DNA from 3 places in the Mesorhizobium sp. B2-6-4 genome. Region 1 is predicted to be linked to each of the others. Evidence: predicted binding sites of a transcription regulator. Region 1 holds the regulator's gene; each other region holds the start of a gene.

What was found. Region 1 encodes LexA, which represses DNA repair genes until DNA is damaged. Its sites were predicted from a motif close to TGTTCNNNNTGTGTTCNG; they were not measured.
Region 2: the regulator LexA is predicted to act here: its motif matches at 2,027-2,044, upstream of FJ426_RS19360 (UvrD-helicase domain-containing protein).
Region 3: the regulator LexA is predicted to act here: its motif matches at 2,038-2,055, upstream of FJ426_RS04255 (DNA recombination protein RmuC).

What each region holds. Positions count from the first base shown of each region.
Region 1 is NZ_VFUE01000006.1:166,044-169,321, reverse strand. Features, by position in the region: gene FJ426_RS10505 (TetR/AcrR family transcriptional regulator C-terminal domain-containing protein) at 1-521, opposite strand, end outside; gene lexA (transcriptional repressor LexA) at 974-1,717, shown strand; gene FJ426_RS10495 (ComEC/Rec2 family competence protein) at 1,711-3,278, opposite strand, start outside.
Region 2 is NZ_VFUE01000013.1:96,554-99,831, forward strand. Features, by position in the region: gene FJ426_RS19355 (glucose/quinate/shikimate family membrane-bound PQQ-dependent dehydrogenase) at 1-1,902, opposite strand, end outside; gene FJ426_RS19360 (UvrD-helicase domain-containing protein) at 2,085-3,278, shown strand, end outside.
Region 3 is NZ_VFUE01000002.1:372,123-375,400, reverse strand. Features, by position in the region: partial or broken gene FJ426_RS04265 (cation diffusion facilitator family transporter) at 1-171, shown strand, start outside; gene FJ426_RS04260 (GFA family protein) at 295-699, shown strand; gene FJ426_RS04255 (DNA recombination protein RmuC) at 719-2,005, opposite strand; gene def (peptide deformylase) at 2,109-2,639, shown strand; gene fmt (methionyl-tRNA formyltransferase) at 2,646-3,278, shown strand, end outside.

The DNA.
Region 1 (3,278 bases):
CCAACGATCCGGCGAACCTGGAGATCGCCGATCAAAAGACTGATGTAGATGTCGGCGGCTTCGGCAGGATCGTCACAGGCGATCAGGCCGGCCCGACTTGCGGTTCGAAGCAGGTCGCCAACAAGCGGCATTATGGTATTGCGGCCGAATTGCGCGATCGATTGGCCAAGCGTGCCTGTATCGTTGACGTCGCCGGCCGCGGCGCGATTGAGCGCCACCGCCTTGTCGCCCGTCACGAGGGTCAGCAGGACTGGCCCGAGCAAGTTCAGGGTTTTGAGCGGATCGCGCGCCTGGTGAAGGGCGTCCTCCAGCAGCTTCCTTGCCTCTCCCGCATTGGCTTCGATCAAGGATCGAAACAGGGTCTGCTTGTTGCCGTACCAGTTGTAGAGGGTTTCGTTCGAGGCCGATGCCCGCTTGGCGATAGCAAGCAGGGAGGCGCTCTTGTAGCCGGTTTCCCGGAGCACCGCATAGGCGGCCTCCTCTATCCGTTCGCGTCGCGCGGCCTGCTTCGGCGTGGTCATTGGTGTTCCTCTTCGAAAACCGTACACTATTATACGGTTTCGTCAAGCGAACGAACGAACGTAGCCCGTCGCGACCAGTGGTGGTGTCTGGCCGTTTTCCGGCGGAAGTTGGCATTTTGGTTTCGTTTCGTTCACGAGCCGCAGGGGTTTCTAATCCGCCCAAACGCACCCCGCACCTGCCGGTCACCCAGCTTGCAGGCTTGTGCCAAGAGTGGAGACCGGTCGGGCCACAGGCCATTAACCAAAATAGTTTCAAAGGGCCCGGGAGCGCATTGACGACGGACCGCGCTGGCAGGATGCTGGCTGCGGGAGGGCATTTCGTTTCCGTCGCCTTAACAAATTCATTAAACTTTAAATGGTTGCGGAACACAACTGGAACAGATAGTGTTTGTTCTGGGTTTGTTTTCTGATTCTGGTTCCAGACCCTTCGTGCAATGCCTTTGGGGGCCGCCATGCTCACGCGCAAGCAACATGAACTCTTGATGTTCATCCATGAACGGCTGAAGGAAAGCGGCATTCCGCCGTCCTTCGACGAGATGAAGGAAGCGCTGGACCTCGCCTCCAAGTCGGGAATTCATCGGCTGATCACGGCGTTGGAGGAGCGCGGCTTCATTCGCCGCCTGCCCAACCGGGCGCGCGCGCTGGAGGTGCTGCGCCTGCCGGACTCGATCGCGCCGGGTCTTAACGCGGCAAAGAAGTTCTCCCCGAGCGTCATCCAGGGCAGCCTCGGACAGGGCAGCAGCCCTAGCCGGCAGATCAAACCGGCGACGTCTTCGCGTCTGCCCGCTGCCGGCAATGACGACGATGCGGTTTCAGCGGTGTCGATCCCGGTCATGGGTCGCATCGCAGCGGGTGTGCCGATCGACGCCATCCAGCATCAGACGCATTCCATTTCAGTGCCGCCTGACATGATCATGGGCGGCGAACACTATGCGCTGGAGGTCAAGGGCGATTCGATGATCGAGGCCGGCATTTTCGACGGCGACACGGTCATCATCCGCAATGCCGACACCGCAAGTCCCGGCGAGATCATCGTGGCCCTGGTGGACGAGGAGGAAGCAACGCTGAAGCGCTTCCGCCGAAAGGGTGCTTCGATTGCGCTCGAGGCTGCCAATCCGGCCTATGAAACACGTATTTTCGGACCGGACAGGGTCAAGGTGCAAGGCAAGCTGGTCGGCCTGATCAGGCGCTACTGAGCGGGGTCGGCGGTGGGCTTTTCGGGTTTACGGTAAGGCGGCAGTCCCCTTGCCTCGCGTGAGAATTTCCGCTGTTCGTGCCAAGGCCGATATGGCCTGTCGACGGCAAAACTGACCCGTGCCGGTGCCGTCGCCGATTGCTGGTCGAAGAAGACGGCGGCACTTCCCTTACGAGCGAGCTGCCGCTTGGTGATGACGAGAACCAGCGGATTGTGGCAGGGATCGTAGCCCGCGGGGTCGTTGATGACGATCAGATCCGCATAGGAGCAGGCCCTCCAGGCGTCCTTGCGATCCTCCACCTGCGCGATGATCGCCCCCGAGGTATGCCGGGCCATGCACAGGCCCGTGAAGCAATAGAAAGGCGCTCCCGCCGGAAGTTGCGCGGGATCGAAGATGTCGAACTGTCGGTCTCCGCTGTCGAACAGTTCCGGCGCAACGATGGTTTCGGACTTCAGCGCGCGTTTCCAATTATCGACGGTGAATTCGTTCGGGCGCGCCCGGTTGATCGCGAGCTCGCCGCCGCCGATCGGCAACGCCACCAGGCGGGCATCCTCCGAAATCAGCACGTCCGGCGTGCGCGTGTCCGAGACGGTCAACAGGCCGGCGAGCGCGAAGGGAAGTGCCGCCAGCCGCAGCCATGTCGTGGCCATCGTCGCGATGACCAGGGCGATCGCCACCAGAAGGACGGATTGCTGCGAAATCAACCCGACCGCGTCGACCGGCGAGCGTTGCGAGATCCATCCTGATATGGCGATCATCGCGGTCAGTCCCTTGCCCATCAGATAAAGGGATGGTCCATCGAACCCGAACGGCATCAGCAGCGCGCTGGCAACCGCAAGGAACATCACGACAGAAACGATCGGCATGACGGCAAGATTGGCGAACAGGCTGAGCGGCGACACGCGCTGGAAATGCCAGATGGCGAAAAGCGCCGTGGCGCTTCCCGCGATAATCGAGGTCATCGCCAGCCCACCTGTCGCCAGCAGCAATTTTCGCGTCAGCAGGCCAGGCAAGGTCCGTTGCGGCGGCGGGGTCCGCGCTTTGTCGGCTTTGCGATCCGACCAGCCGGCATAGGCGCCGACCAGGGCCGCGGTGGCGGCGAACGACATCTGGAAGCTCGGCCCTACCACCTCGTGCGGCGACACCACGATGACGGCGATCGCCGAAATAGCCAGATTGCGCATGGTGAGTGCCGCCCGATCGAACAGAACGGCGATCAGCATCACCGCCAGCATGATGAAGCTGCGTTCGGCGGCGACAACGACGCCCGAAATGACGAGGTAGGCGGCGATCGAGAAAAGTGCCGCCGCGGCCGCGTATTTCTTGACCGGCCGGCGGGAGGAAAAATTCGGGAACAGCGCGAAGCCGCCACGCAGCAGACCCATGACCGTGCCGGCGACCAGCGCCATGTGCAGCCCGGAAATTGAGATGATGTGGTAGATGCCGGTGCGTCGCATCGCTTCATTGATCTCGTCGGGAATCCCGGCGCGCACACCCACGATCAGCGCCGCGGCGATCTCGCCCTCGGCACCGCCGATGCTGCCCCTGATATGGTCGGCAA
Region 2 (3,278 bases), on a different contig from region 1:
CATCACCACCGCATAAGGAGCGCCGTCATTTCGGTTCAGCCCCTGCTCGCTGCCCTTGGCGTCGCCTGGTGGCGGCACGTCCGCGCGGGGCACAAGCCTGGAGGTGAAGGCGAGATAGGTCGGCATGCCGAACAGCACCTGCCGGACCGGATCGACCGCCACGCCGCCCCAGTTGAAGACGCCGAAATTGCCGGGATAGACCAGCGTGCCCTGCAGCGATGGCGGCGTGTAGCGGCCCTCATAGCGCAGCCTGTGCAACGCGATCCGGCACGCCAGCTGGTCGAACATGGTGATGCCCCACATGTCGGCATCGGTCAGCGGCGGCGGATTGAAGGAAAGGTCCGACACCGGCTGCGTGGGCGATGTGTGGTCGCCTTCGATGGCGCCGCCGGGCGCCGGCACTTCCTTGACCGGGATGACCGGCTCGCCGGTGCGCCGGTCGAGCACGTAGAGGTCGCCCTGCTTGGTCGGCCCCACCAGCGCCGGCACGACCGTGCCGTCGGCCTTGGTGATGTCGACAAGGCTCGGCTGCGCCGGCACGTCCATGTCCCACAGGTCATGGTGCACGGTCTGGCGCACCCATTTCAATTGCCCCGTATTGAGGTCGAGCGCGGTGATCGAGGAGGAGAATTTCTCGACGTTGGCGCTGCGGCCGGCGCCGAGCTGGTCCGGCGTCTGGTTGCCGAGCGGTATGTAGAGCAGGCCGAGCTTTTCGTCGGCACTCGGCGTCGACCACATGTTGGGCGAATTGGCGGTGTAGGTCTGGCCTGCCGCCAGCGGCGTGGTCTGGTCGGGATTGCCGGAATCCCAGTTCCAGATCAGCGCGCCCGTGGAGGCATCGAAGGCGCGGATGACGCCGGACGGCTCCTGCGTGGAATAATTGTCGTTGACCGCGCCGCCGACGATGATCTTGCCGCCCGATATCAGCGGCGCCGAGGTCGAATAGTAATAGCCGGACTTGGGATAAGGCATGCCGGTCAGAAGGTTCAGCGTGCCGCCTTCGGCAAAGGACGGACAGACCTGACCGTTGGCGGCGTCGAGCGCGATCAGCCGCGCGTCCGAAGTCGGCAGGTAGACACGCGCGGCGCAAGGCTGCCCGGCACCGATCTTGGCGTCGGCGTAGTAGGAGACGCCGCGGCAGGTCTGGTGCTGGCGGTCCTTGTCGAGCTTGACCTGGGGATCGTAGCGCCACTTCTCCTTGCCCGTGGCGGCGTCGATGGCGATGGCGAAATTGTGCGGCGTGCAGATGTAGAGCGTATCGGCGATCTTCAGCGGCGTCACCTGATAGGTGGTCTCGCCGACATCGTCGGGACCTTTCACGTCGCCGGTGCGATAAGTCCAGGCCGGCTGCAGGTTGGCGACGTTCTCCGGCGTGATCTGGTCGAGTGGCGAATAGCGCTGGCCATAGGGCGTACGGCCGTAGAAGTGCCATTCGCCGGCAGGTATGTCGCCGCCGAGATCGGCCGCCGGGGTCACCTTGTCGGTGTCGAGATTGCCGGCAATATCCTTGGGATCGGTCGTCATTGAATAGCCGGCGACCGCCAGCGACGCCAAAACGGCGAGAATGAGCGGCGCGCGGATATCGGGACCAACAAGGCCCCGCCTCGCCCACGGCGTCAGCAGCCACAACGCGACGAGCACGATGATGCCGCCGCGCGGCCCGAGTTCCCACCAGTCGAAGCCGATTTCCCAGACCGCCCAGGCAAGCGTGCCCAGCACGATCGCGGCGTAGAGCCAGAGCGCGGTGGATCTGCGCCGGTAGAGCAGCCATGCTGCGATGAGGAAGGCGATGCCTGATATGATGTAGTACCAGCTGCCTCCCAGTGAAGCCAACCAGATGCCGCCGGCGCCAAGCGCGAGGCCGATGAGGAAGAGGATGAGGGAGGTGATGGTGACAGCCAAGATGATACTCCTTCGACTGTTGCGCGCCTCGAGGCGGCCGTGGGCAACAGGATCCCCTCCCTGCCCTTTACGCAGCTTTCCCTCACCCGCCCTGCCTGTCAAGCAGGCCGGAAACAATCAGGAGTGGAACAAAACGTAGACAGTTCTGGTCTTTCTCCACCGAATCACTACATTCGGGGGCGATGTCCGGCTTTTCCGAAGACATGCCCTTTTTCGATGAACCCGATGCGCGGCCCACCGCCCCGTCGGGCATCGCCGCGCGCGCCATGGCTGCCCGCAGCGGCCACAACAACGCGCCCGACTATCTCAAAGGGTTGAACCCCGAGCAGCGGCTGGCGGTGGAAACCACCGAAGGTCCCGTTCTGGTGCTGGCCGGCGCCGGCACCGGCAAGACGCGCGTCTTGACCACCCGCATCGCCCACATCCTGGCGACCGGAAAAGCCTTTCCCTCGCAGATCCTGGCCGTGACCTTCACCAACAAGGCCGCGCGCGAGATGAAGCAGCGCATAGGCATCCTGATCGGCGAAGGCAATGTCGAGGGCATGCCCTGGCTCGGCACCTTCCACTCGATCGGCGTCAAGCTCTTGCGCAGGCACGCCGAGCTTGCCGGGCTGAAATCCGACTTCACCATCCTCGACACCGACGACGTCGTGCGGCTGATCAAGCAATTGATCCAGGCCGAGGGCCTTGACGACAAGCGCTGGCCGGCCAAGCAGTTCGCGCAGATGATCGACGGCTGGAAGAACAAGGGGCAAGGCCCGGCCGATATCGCCGAGGGCGATGCGCGCAGTTTCGCCAACGGCAAGGGCCGCGAGCTCTACAAGGCCTATCAGGAGCGCCTGCAGACGCTGAACGCCTGCGATTTCGGCGATCTGCTCTGCCACCCTATCCGCATCTTCCGCGCCAATCCGGACGTGCTGAAGGAGTATCACAAGCGGTTCAGATACATCCTGGTCGACGAGTACCAGGACACCAACACCGCGCAATACATGTGGCTGCGGCTCCTGGCACAGCGGCCAAATAGCGGGCGTAGCGCGACGTCTACGGATTTGCATTCGGCCGAAGGCCGCAAGCCCGACCGGGCGTCCGAGCCTTCGCGAGGCCCCTCCCGCGACGCCGAAGGCGCGCAGAAAAGAGGGGTCGGGCCCGCGCCGGCAGGCGCGGAACAACCCGTGAGCGAAAACAAAGTAAACATCTGCTGCGTCGGCGACGACGACCAGTCGATCTATGGCTGGCGCGGCGCGGAGGTCGACAACATCCTGCGCTTCGACAAGGATTTTCCCGGCGCCACCATCATCCGGCTGGAGCGCAATTATCGTTCCACCGCGCATATCCTCGGCGCCGCTTCGCACCTCATCGCCCACAATGAAGGCCGC
Region 3 (3,278 bases), on a different contig from region 1:
AGCATCGAATTCGAGGACCATCTGTCCGCGCCGGAAATCGAAGCCTGCGTCGAGCGCCTCGAAGCGCGGCTAAGGAAGGAAATGCCCGAGATCACCCGGCTGTTCGTCAAGCCGCAGACGACAGGCACCTGGGAACAGCGGCGCAAGCTGATCGAATCGGCATCCGAGTAGAGTTTTGAGCAGGTCTCGAAACCACATTCCACTCCTCGGGATTATGTCTTGGACCAGCGTCGCGTCGTTGCCTTGCGACGCTGCGCCGCTAAAATCAGCCGATCGAGTTTTGGAGGACTGATTATGAAGATCGACGGCGGCTGTCATTGTGGTGCCATCACCTATGAGGCGGAGGTCGAACCGGAAAAGACCTCGATCTGCCATTGTACCGATTGCCAACATTTGACCGGTACGGCCTTTCGCGTCACCGCTCCGGCGCCTGAAGATCACTACCGGATCACAAAGGGTACACCGAAGGTCTACATCAAGACCGTGGCAAGCGGCGCCAAGCGCGTCCAGGCCTTTTGCGCCGACTGCGGTTCGCACCTTTACGCCACGTCGGTCGGAGATGGCCCAAAGGTCTACGGCATTCGAGTGGGAACCGCGCGGCAACGCCAGGATTTGATTCCGACACTGCAAAAATGGCACCGCTCGGCGCTTCACTGGCTACCTGAATTTCACGGCATGACCACAGTGGAGGAGCAGTAGCGCCGTCCGGTGCGGCGCCTCATTCGTCGCCTTCGACGACCCTCAGCCTGAGCTGGCCGGTCTTTGAATCGGCAACGCGTGGGGAATCGACAACGCGCGGGCCGGGTTCCGGCTTCGCAGGGGCTGGTGACGCCATGTCAGGGTCGGCATCGCCTCCGGGCTGCGCCCCAAACTCCAGAGCTTCGATCTTCTGGCCGCGTTTGGTCACCTTCGACGTCGAGACGAGGATGTCGTCTATATCCTTGGCCGACTGGGCAAAATGGCCCTGCAATTTGCGCACCCGCTCGTCGACGCGCGAAACATCCTCCATCAGCCGGATCACCTCGCCCTGGATCAGGTGTGCCTGCTCGCGCATACGGGCATCCTTCAGGATCGCCTGGATGACCTGGATCGACAGCATCAGGAGCGACGGCGAGACGATGACGACGCGGGCGCGGTGCGCCTTCTGCACCACCGCCTCGAAATTTTCGTGGATCTCGGCAAACACCGATTCCGACGGCACGAACATGAAGGCGGTATCCTGCGTCTCGCCCTGGATCAGATATTTATCCGCGATATCGCGGACATGCACCTCGATGTCGCGGCGGAAGGCCTGCGACGCGACCTTCTGCTGTTCGGCGCCTTCGGCGGCGCGGATGGCGTTCCAGGCTTCCAGCGGAAACTTGGCGTCGACGGCAAGCGCCGGCGCGCCGTTGGGCATCTTCACCAGGCAATCGGGACGGCTGCCGTTGGACAAGGTCGCCTGGAACTCGTAGGCGCCGTGCGGCAGACCGTCGGCGACGATCGCTTCCATGCGCGACTGGCCGAAGGCGCCGCGCGTCTGCTTGTTGGAGAGGATCGCCTGCAATTGCACGACCTGGCCGGCGAGCGACTGGATGTTGCCTTGCGCGGTGTCGATGACGGCCAGCCGCTCCTGCAATTTGGCCAGGCTCTCATGAGTGGATTTGGTTTGCTCGGTCATGGTCTGGCCGAGGCGGCCGGTCATGGCATCGAGGCGCTGGCCGATCGATTGCGTCAGTTCCGCCTGCCGCGCGCCGAAGACTTCCGCGATGGCGCCCATGCGGCCCTGCATCTCGGCTTGGCTTTGCAATATGCCGGCCATCCGCGCCTCGGCGTCGCGGGCATGGTCGGCGGCTTCGGCAGCGGCCACGGCGCGCGCCTTGGCCGAGCGCCACAGCGCGACGACAAGCGCCACGAACAGGCCAAGAAACACAAAGGCCCCGAACGCCAGCGCATGGCCGAGCGTGATCGTGGTCGCGCCAAGCCGGGCGACAGGTTCCGAAAGGATGGATGTCAGGTCGTTCATGCACACAGCATAGACGATTCGGCCGGCCAGCACAGATCAAAACGTGAACGATCCCCCGGCGTACCGGTTGACGCCCTTTATTCAAGGTCTTAGGTGAGACGCCATGCCGATCAAGCCGCTCATCATCCTTCCCGACCCCATCCTGCGCCAGGTTTCCAAGCCGGTGGAGCGCGTCGACGCGCCCTTGCGCAAACTGGCCGACGACATGCTGGCGACCATGTATGACGCGCCCGGCATCGGGCTGGCCGCGATCCAGATCGGCGAGCCGCTGCGCATGCTGGTGATCGACCTCGCCAAGGAGGACGAGACGCCGGCGCCGCATGTCTTCATCAATCCCGAAATCCTGGAAAGCGCCGACCAGCGCTCCGTCTACGAGGAAGGTTGCCTGTCGATTCCCGACTATTATGCCGAGGTCGAACGCCCGGCTTCCGTGCGGGTCAAGTATCTCGACCGCGACGGCAAGCTGCAGGAGATGGAGGCCGAGGGGCTGATGGCAACCTGCCTGCAGCATGAGATCGACCATCTCAACGGCGTGCTGTTCATCGACCACATTTCGAAGCTGAAGCGCGACATGGTGGTGAAGAAGTTCAAGAAGCTGGCCAAGGACAAGGCTCCGGGCAAGCTGGTGGGATAGGGGACAATGCCCCTTCGCGTCATTTTCATGGGGACGCCGGAGTTTTCGGTGCCGACATTGCGCGCGATTGCCGATGCCGGACATGAGGTCGCGGCCGTCTACACCCAGCCGCCGCGAGCCGCCGGCCGGCGCGGCCTTGAGCTGACACTGTCGCCGGTACAGCGCGAGGCGGAACGGCTGGGCATCGAGACGCGCACGCCGACGTCGCTCAAGGGCGGGGCCGAACAGGCAGCTTTTCGCGCGCTGCAAGCCGATATCGGCGTGGTCGTGGCTTATGGCCTGCTTTTGCCCAGGGCGGTTCTTGAGGCGCCGCAACTGGGCTGCATCAACGGCCATGCCTCGCTGTTGCCGCGGTGGCGCGGTGCGGCGCCCATCCAGCGGGCGATCATGGCGGGAGACAGCGAAACCGGCATGATGGTCATGCGCATGGAAGAAGGCCTCGACACCGGCCCGGTGGGGCTGGTTGAAAAATGCGTCATCGAACCCGATATGACCGCCGGCGATCTGCATGATCGATTAATGAGCGTCAGCGCCGCACTGATCGTGGAAGCGCTGGCGCGGCTGGAAAGGAATGGCCTGGCCTTCACCGCCCAAGCGATTGAGGGGGTGACCTATGCCAAAAAGATCGGTAAATCCGAG